2 regions of the Shewanella sp. Shew256 genome follow, and region 1 is predicted to be linked to the other one. Evidence: riboswitches for the same ligand, from Rfam matches in the RefSeq annotation. Region 1 holds a riboswitch; the other holds the start of a gene.

Region 1 (4,027 bases):
TGCCGAAGTCGAGCAAGTGGCATTAGCACCGAGCAACTTAGTACCAGGTGTAGGCGCATCGCCCGATAAGATGTTACAGGCACGTTTATTCGCCTATGCCGATGCGCAGCGTTACCGTATTGGGGCGAACTACAACCAGTTACCAGTAAACTGCCCACATGCGACTAAAGCGAATCATCACCAACGTGCGGGGGCCATGGCGGGAACGCAATGCCCATACCATGGTAGCCAAACTGGTGGTGATGCCGCGGCTAACTATGGTCCAAACAGCACTGCGGGGGCTTTAGTTGAACCGGCTAACTTTGCCGAGCCACCATTGCGTTTAGATGGCGAAGCGGCGCGTTACAGCCGTTACAATCAGGATGATTACACGCAAGCGGGTAACCTGTATCGTATCTTCAGCGAAGCAGAGAAAGTGCGCTTAGTGGAAACGATTTCTGGCTCACTGCGTCAGGCGAGTTTGGATGTACAGCAACGTATGCTGGCACACTTCCACAAGGCCGATGCGGATTACGGTCAACGGATCCAAACTGCACTCGGGTTATAAGCTTAATCAACCCATAAAAAAGGCCAGTGTTATCACTGGCCTTTTTGTTTACTTAATTTTAATCAATTAGTTAAAGCACTAGCGTTGCGACACCTAATAGGGCGAATAAAATCGCACAACCTCTATGGATCCACTTCATCGGTAGTTTTTCGGCACTAAAATGCCCTGCAATCACCACTGGGACGTTCGCCAGCAACATACCCAAAGTGGTACCTGCAACCACCATGGCTAAGGCATCGTATTTAGCGGCTAATACGACAGTCGCGATCTGGGTTTTGTCGCCCATCTCGGCAATAAAGAACAGAATAAAGGTCGCGATAAAAGGCCCCATCTTATAGAAACGGCTTTCTTCGGCGTCCACTTTATCGGGGATTAACACCCATAGCGCAATCGCAAAGAAGGAAGCGGCAACCAAGTAGCGTGCTACATCTGGGCTTACCCAGTTAATCGCCCATTGGCCAAGCCAAGCGGCGGCAAAATGGTTAAATAGGGTTGAGAGTAAAATACCCAAAATAATCGCGGTTTTATTTTTAAATCTTGCAGCGAGCAATAGGGCAAGCAGTTGAGTTTTATCGCCAATCTCGGCGATGGCAACCGTAAAGGTTGAGGCGAGTAACGCTTCCAAGTGTGATCCTTTTAGGGGTGGTTTTTGACATAAGCACAATAGACCGTCCACCCCTAGGTGCGGTTACTGTGCTCAGGTCTTGCAGGACAAATCGATGATTTGCTGTGAACACCATGGCATGCGGCCAAGTATGTTGATGTTCACCCTGAATATCGATGGCTCGAAATCCAGTTAGCTACTCCCCCGAAGCGAGGAGGGCATTATACCCAAGTGAAACATGGTTTCAAGATTAAACTCATCAAGTCAGAGGGCAAATAATCTGACAGACGCCAATAAAATACCGCTCGACGTTTTGTAATACATTGAATTGTAACATTTTAATTTTTGACAGCGTTGTCTTTTGTTGTTAGGTTAGCCCTGTCTCAATTTAAGTTACATATTGTTAACTTGAATGGAGAACCACCGTATTTGGCAAACTAATTGAAAAATTAGGACGCAAAGCCTCCGGTCTAAGGTTGTAAAGGGATGTTGTAACTAAGATAGCGGGGTTGCCTCTGAATTGATTTAATGCTTTCAATTCTTTGAAAAATAAACGGCTTTGCTTAATGCTGTTTTGCCTAAATACCACTTTTATACCTATGCCAATCTCATCGAGAAAGGCACCCTACGGAGTACATTAAAGTGGAACATCAAACTGCTTTTTCACCAATCACAAACGCTAAACTCAAACGTCCGCAACTGGCTCGCTTAAGCCTAATTGCCTTAGCTTTAAGCGCCACGAGTGCCCTCGTCAGCCAAACGGCGTCGGCCCACGGTTATGTCGTATCACCTGAGTCACGCTCGTACGCCTGTAAAACCGGCAGCAATTTAAACTGCGGCGCCGTTCAGTGGGAACCGCAAAGTGTTGAAGGTCCATCAGGTTTTCCTGAGTCAGGCCCTGCCGACGGTAAAATTGCCAGCGCCGCCAACGGGGCGTTTTCTCCCTTGGATGAACAGAGCCCAAGTCGTTGGTCTAAGCGTGATATCAAGTCGGGTTGGAATGACTTTTCTTGGCAGTTCACCGCTAACCATGTGACCCGCAATTGGCGTTACTATTTAACTCGCCAAGGGTGGGATCAAAATCAAGCGTTGAGCCGTGCAAGTTTTGACTTAGCGCCCTTCTGTGTGGTCGATGGTGGCATGGTGCAGCCGCCTAAGTTAGTGACACATAACTGTTATGTGCCTGAAGGCAGAACCGGTTATCACGTGATTTTGGCCGTGTGGGAAGTGGGGGACACCACTAACAGCTTCTACAATGCCATCGATGTGAACTTTAGCTCTGGCTCCGTGGTGCCGGGCGAGTGGACCAATATTGGTGATATTAATCCGTCACTCGATCTTAAGGCGGGTGATAAGGTGATGACGCGGGTGTTTGACGCCAACGGTGAGCAAACAGCCAAGCAAACCCAGATAACCATTGCCGATGCCACCCAAGGAGCCAAGCAAAATTGGCCATTCCTGTTAGCCAGCGCGATTAATGCCCAGCAGCCACAACTTAAGGCGGGGCAGAAGAATGCCTCTGGGGTGATCTCGCCCGTTTATGGTAAAAATGAGATTTATGCCGCGCCAAATTCGGGTCTAGAGCGAGTGGAAGTGAGCTTTGATATTGCGCCTGCGCCGGGCAATCAGCTTGATGTCACGTCACTCGCCGATGATTACACCATTGTCGATGGTGCCGCTCAGGTCAGTTTCGATGTTAGCACCAATGCGGATATGCAGGTCTCGGCTTACCTGTTTAGCCACGATGGCACTGCAGCAGGGTATGTCACGCAAGCGGTCAATAATACTAGCGCGAGTCTAGCGCTGGATGTTGTTGCGCCAAAGGCGGGCCATTATCACTTACAGGTGAAGGGCGAGCCTAAGCAAGGTGAAGTTATCCAGCAAAACTTCGATCTGTTCTTAAAGGATCAAGCCACAGCCCCGGATGCCGACTTTGTTTTCCCCGAGGGCATTAAAAACTATGTGGCGGGTACTAAAGTGCTGCAACCTAAAACAGGCAAGGTCTATCAATGTAAACCTTGGCCTTACAGTGGTTATTGCATGCAATGGTCGCCAACGGCAACTGGGTTTGAACCGGGTGTCGGCGGCTCTTGGGCTATGGCCTGGACTGAGCTGTAACCCGTTAGCAGGGGAATGAGGGGATTGTGAGCCGCGTTACTCGGCGTTAGCGCAATCCCGTATCCCCGTGAGCGAATCGCAAAGCCAATAGATAACCCCTGCAATGCCACAGGTGTTGCAGGGTTTATTGTTTTGATAACAGATCCGCCTCGATTTTTTATCTTTTACTCACATTTCCTCTTCGGATAGCTAAAGCGGCGTCATCTTTGTCTATAACTGGCTTGCCCGCTGGGATAGGCTCTGTTAATGTCCCTAGCTATCTTCTATTACGCGCGATGTCGCTGCTTTGCTAAGGCAATCACGGTTGAAATTAATGTCACTTTTCTGCAAACGATTTAGTTAGCCTCAATGGCGACTGGGTTGAAATATTCAAAAGCTATTGGGGCCAATTGATCTGCTCTTTGAGATCGGATTGGATGCTTTAAGTTTAGTGACGCTTTTCGTTTGAGATTGCTGTTGGCTTAATCACAGAGTGCGCAAGGCTTTATCCTTCAAATCTACTCAAAAAACCTTTAAAAATAATAATTAATACTTGAACAGGATAATTGTGTGAATTCAAAAATGTTAGGCTCGATAGCCATTGTCGCGGGGACCGCCATTGGCGCGGGAATGTTAGCCTTACCCTTAGCCACAGCCGCTTTAGGCATGGTGCCAGCCATTTTATTAATGGTGGTGATTTGGGGCTTGTCAGCCTATACCTCATTGTTAATGCTTGAAATTAACCTGCGCTCTGGCGTCGGTGATAACGTCCACGCCAT
Region 2 (4,027 bases), on a different contig from region 1:
CTAAAGAGATTTGCATCCACCTGCAGACGCACTTGTACCGTATAACGACCATCGGTAAAGATGGCTGCTTTGTCTTTTAAGACAATCGCCATGCCCGCTGAGCCAGTAAAATCGGTTGCCCAGTACAGACGCTCGTTATGCTCAGGTACATATTCGCCCAAGTATTCATCCGCGCGCGGGATGATAAAGGCATCTAAATTGGCACTGGAAAGTTCACTACGAATGGCGGCAAGACGGTTAGCAATCTTATTAGGCTGTTGGGATGATGATGGTAACGACATAGGGGCTCCAAATATTGGCATTGGCGGCTGACGTAGGCAGCCAAAATTATAATGCGTAATGCTGGCGAAAAGGATGCGAATTGGCGGCGATTATCGCAAGCTCAACGGCTAAGATGCAAGGGGATGGAATAAAGGATTTTGTATACAATTTTGTTTTTGAAGTATCACTTTGCAGTAACAAGGGGTGTGATCTTAGGCGAATTCTCAAATTGAAATGTTATCTTTATCACTCAGTCCTTCCGACTAATTCTTACAAATTAGCTACTTAAGTTTTATTCAATCGCTAATATTGGCCCATTATGCTAACATTCGCCATCTCCGCTCGGGGTCAGAGGGGAGCACATGTATCAGTGGAGTTGGCGATGCAAACATTAACAATAGACGTGGGCGGTAGCAAAGCCCTGTTCGAACTTCAACTCAAGGGGCATACAGAACAATATAAAATCCCCACGGGTGAAGGCTTTAAAATTGAAGATTTAAATGATCAAATCGCGGCGCTGGAACGGGATTATGATTTACAGAACTACCATTTAGCGATCGCTGTACCTGGACTCGTGCAACAGAATCGTTTGGTGTCCTGTAAATCTTTGCCCGGTCTCAATGGGCTAAGCTTTGAAACCTTGAAAACCCAAGGCGAACTTAAGTTTATCTGCAATGATATCGACGCTGGTATGCAGGCAACCTGTGATGAGAAATATGCCTGTGAGTTGTTAGTCATGTGCGGCACTGGGATTGGCATGTCGATCGCATTGAGCGGCAAGGCTTTTACGGGAGCCACGGGAGTCGCGGGGGAGCTTGGACATTGCCGGGTGATGACGGAGGCGGGGGAGTTTAGTCTTGAGCAGCTCGCCAGCGGCGATTCTATCCGCAGCCGTAAGATTGCTACCGCCGATGATTTATATCTCGCTGGTACTTATCTGGGGATGGGGCTCGCGTGGGCGGTCAATTTGTTTAATCCTAATCGGATCTGGTTAGCGGGCGGCATGATGAACAGCGCGCCGTACTATAAGGGTTGTCTCGATAGTTTAAGACGCATGGCCCTCAGTGCACCGTTAGCCGAAATGAAGATTAATCGTGTCGATGATATGGAAACCTTAGTGTGCCGTGGCTTATCGGTGATCTTGGGAAGGGATTACTCGAAGGACGCCGCCTAACGGCATTCGATTGAGGTGCGAATGGGCCAAGATTGAGGCGTGATAGGTTCGTTCAGGCTATCAATCTTGGCTTGCTGACGCTGATATTGATTCGAACATTGACTCAGATATTGATTTCGTTTGGGTCGAGAACAACAGCATGCGGCCATCGGATTTGTGTGTTTGCAGTGCACTCTGCAAATCACCTTGTTCGATGACCGCATTTTTGTTTGCACGAGTTATCGAGCGGCGTCTTGCATAACCTCTTTCTTAAGACTTTCGATTTATTTTTATTGTCTCTCCTATTGGCAACGCGAGTCGATGATACGACTCTATGGTTTAAGCAATCCTTTTAAATACAATTCACTGCTTATTTTTTGAACTCAATAGTTCTACCTTTCTTTAAAGCCAATCCTGCGTTGATAATCGGTACAACGGCCTGTTTGTTAATATTTAGTTGCAATTTAACGCTATCGCGGCATATGCTAATTAACGTAATGACAACGTTGTCATTAGTGTAAAAGGCAAACCAATCGAAAGATTGGGACGCAAAGCCTCCGGTCTAAGGGTTCGTTTGTACCTATGATAGCGGGGATACCACAGGTTGTTTCTTCATGCTGCCGTTGTACGCACATGGTTTTAAGAGTGTTGTTTCCTGTCTACGCTTTGTTTGCCTTATTGATGCATAACTTACTCAATAGGGAAATCTCATGTTTAAGACTCAAATCTCCACCTCGGCGATGCTGGTGGCCTCGGTGCTGGCCTGCGCTGCCAGTTTTCAAGCCTTTGCAGCGCTCCCCGGTAAACCGACGTTAGGTTGGGGGGAAACCAAGTTTGCCATTATCGAGGTGAATCAAGCTGCCTCAGCCTATAACCAATTAGTGACGGTTAAAGATGCTGCCGATGTGTCCGTGACGTGGAACTTATATAACGGCGACATCGGTAATAAGGCGCAGGTATTACTCGATGGAAATGTGGCATGGGAAGGTCCATCGAGTGCGGCGGGGACGGCCAATTTCAAGGTCAATAAGGGCGGGCGCTACCAAATGCGCGTGCAGCTTTGTAATAACGAAGGTTGCAGTGCCAGTGATGCGAGGGAAATTTTAGTCGCCGATACCGATGGCAGCCATTTACTGCCACTTAATGCGCCTTTGAAGGAAAACAATCGTCCCTATGCGAATAAATCCGGCAAAGTGGTGGGAAGTTACTTTGTGGAGTGGGGTGTTTATGGACGTAAATTCCCCGTCGATAAGATCCCTGCACAAAACTTAACCCATATTTTATATGGCTTTACCCCGATTTGTGGTGGCAATGGTATCAACGACAGCTTAAAGGAAATCGAAGGTAGCTTTGAGGCATTGCAGCGCGCCTGTGCTGGCCGTGCCGATTTTAAAGTGGCGATTCACGACCCTTGGGCGGCGGTGCAAATGCCGCAGGCGGGGGTGAGTGAGTATTCCGATCCCTACAAAGGCAACTTCGGTCAATTGATGGCGTTAAAACAAGCCTATCCCGATCTGAAGATCCTCCCCTCCGTTGGTGGCTGGACACTCTCCGATCCCTTCTACTTTTTAGGGGATAAAACCAAGCGCGACACCTTTGTGGCCTCAGTGAAGGAGTTTTTACAAACTTGGAAGTTCTTCGATGGTGTCGATATCGACTGGGAATTCCCTGGCGGCAGTGGTGCTAACCCAAGCTTAGGGAATGCCAACGACGGCCAAACCTATGTCACCCTGATGCGTGAACTGCGGGCGATGCTCGATGAGCTCAGCGCCGAAACCGGACGCAGCTATGAGTTGACCTCGGCCATCAGTGCGGGCGGCGATAAGATTGCTAAGGTCGATTATCAGGCGGCGCAGCAATATATGGATTACATCTTCCTGATGAGTTACGACTTTAATGGTGGCTGGACCAATACTGAGCTTGGACATCAAACCAATCTCTATGAGGCGAGCTGGGATCCTAATACCCGTTACACCACGGACAAAGGCGTAAAAGCGTTGCTCTCTCAAGGGGTGACGCCGGGTAAGATTGTGGTCGGCGCCGCTATGTACGGCCGCGGCTGGACTGGGGTGAATGGTTATAGCGGTAACAATCCTTTCACGGGCACCGCCACGGGCAAAGTGAAGGGCACTTGGGAAGCGGGCGTGGTGGATTATCGCCAGATTGCTAAGGATTATATGGGTGCAGGTTGGAGCTATGCCTATGATGAAACCGCCGAAGCGCCATCGGTCTTTAATGCATCGACGGGCGATTTAATTACCTTCGACGATGCACGCTCTGTTAAAGCCAAGGGCCAATACGTGCTGGCCAATCAGCTCGGTGGTTTGTTCGCCTGGGAAATTGATGCCGATAATGGCGACATACTCAATGCCATGCACGAAGGTTTAGGTCATGGTGAGGGCACCACGCCACCAGCGAATAAAGCGCCGATTGCCAACGCGGGAGCGGATATCACGGTAACGGGCACTGCGGATGTCACGTTAAATGGCAGTGCGTCGCGGGATCCTGAAAACGGCGCCTTGAGTTATCAATGGAGCCAAGTCTCGGGCCCAAGCTTAAGTATGAGTAATGCGGATATGGCCAATGCTGTGGTGCAACTGAGTGAGGCGGCCT

Evidence for each region. Region 1 has a riboswitch for cyclic di-GMP ahead of gbpA (N-acetylglucosamine-binding protein GbpA). Riboswitches for the same ligand answer to the same signal wherever they lie in the genome.
Region 2: linked by a shared signal. The riboswitch ahead of B5P39_RS03850 (glycosyl hydrolase family 18 protein) and the one ahead of gbpA (N-acetylglucosamine-binding protein GbpA) in region 1 are both predicted to bind cyclic di-GMP.

Annotation. Positions count from the first base shown of each region.
Region 1 covers NZ_NAJR01000003.1:300,480-304,506, reverse strand. The annotation lists gene katB (catalase KatB) at 1-547, shown strand, start outside; gene B5P39_RS07050 (TMEM165/GDT1 family protein) at 618-1,172, opposite strand; cyclic di-GMP riboswitch class I at 1,573-1,668, shown strand; gene gbpA (N-acetylglucosamine-binding protein GbpA) at 1,851-3,269, shown strand; gene B5P39_RS07040 (aromatic amino acid transport family protein) at 3,831-4,027, shown strand, end outside.
Region 2 covers NZ_NAJR01000002.1:216,833-220,859, forward strand. The annotation lists gene B5P39_RS03840 (aminopeptidase P family protein) at 1-281, opposite strand, end outside; gene B5P39_RS03845 (ROK family protein) at 644-1,435, shown strand; cyclic di-GMP riboswitch class I at 1,928-2,016, shown strand; gene B5P39_RS03850 (glycosyl hydrolase family 18 protein) at 2,125-4,027, shown strand, end outside.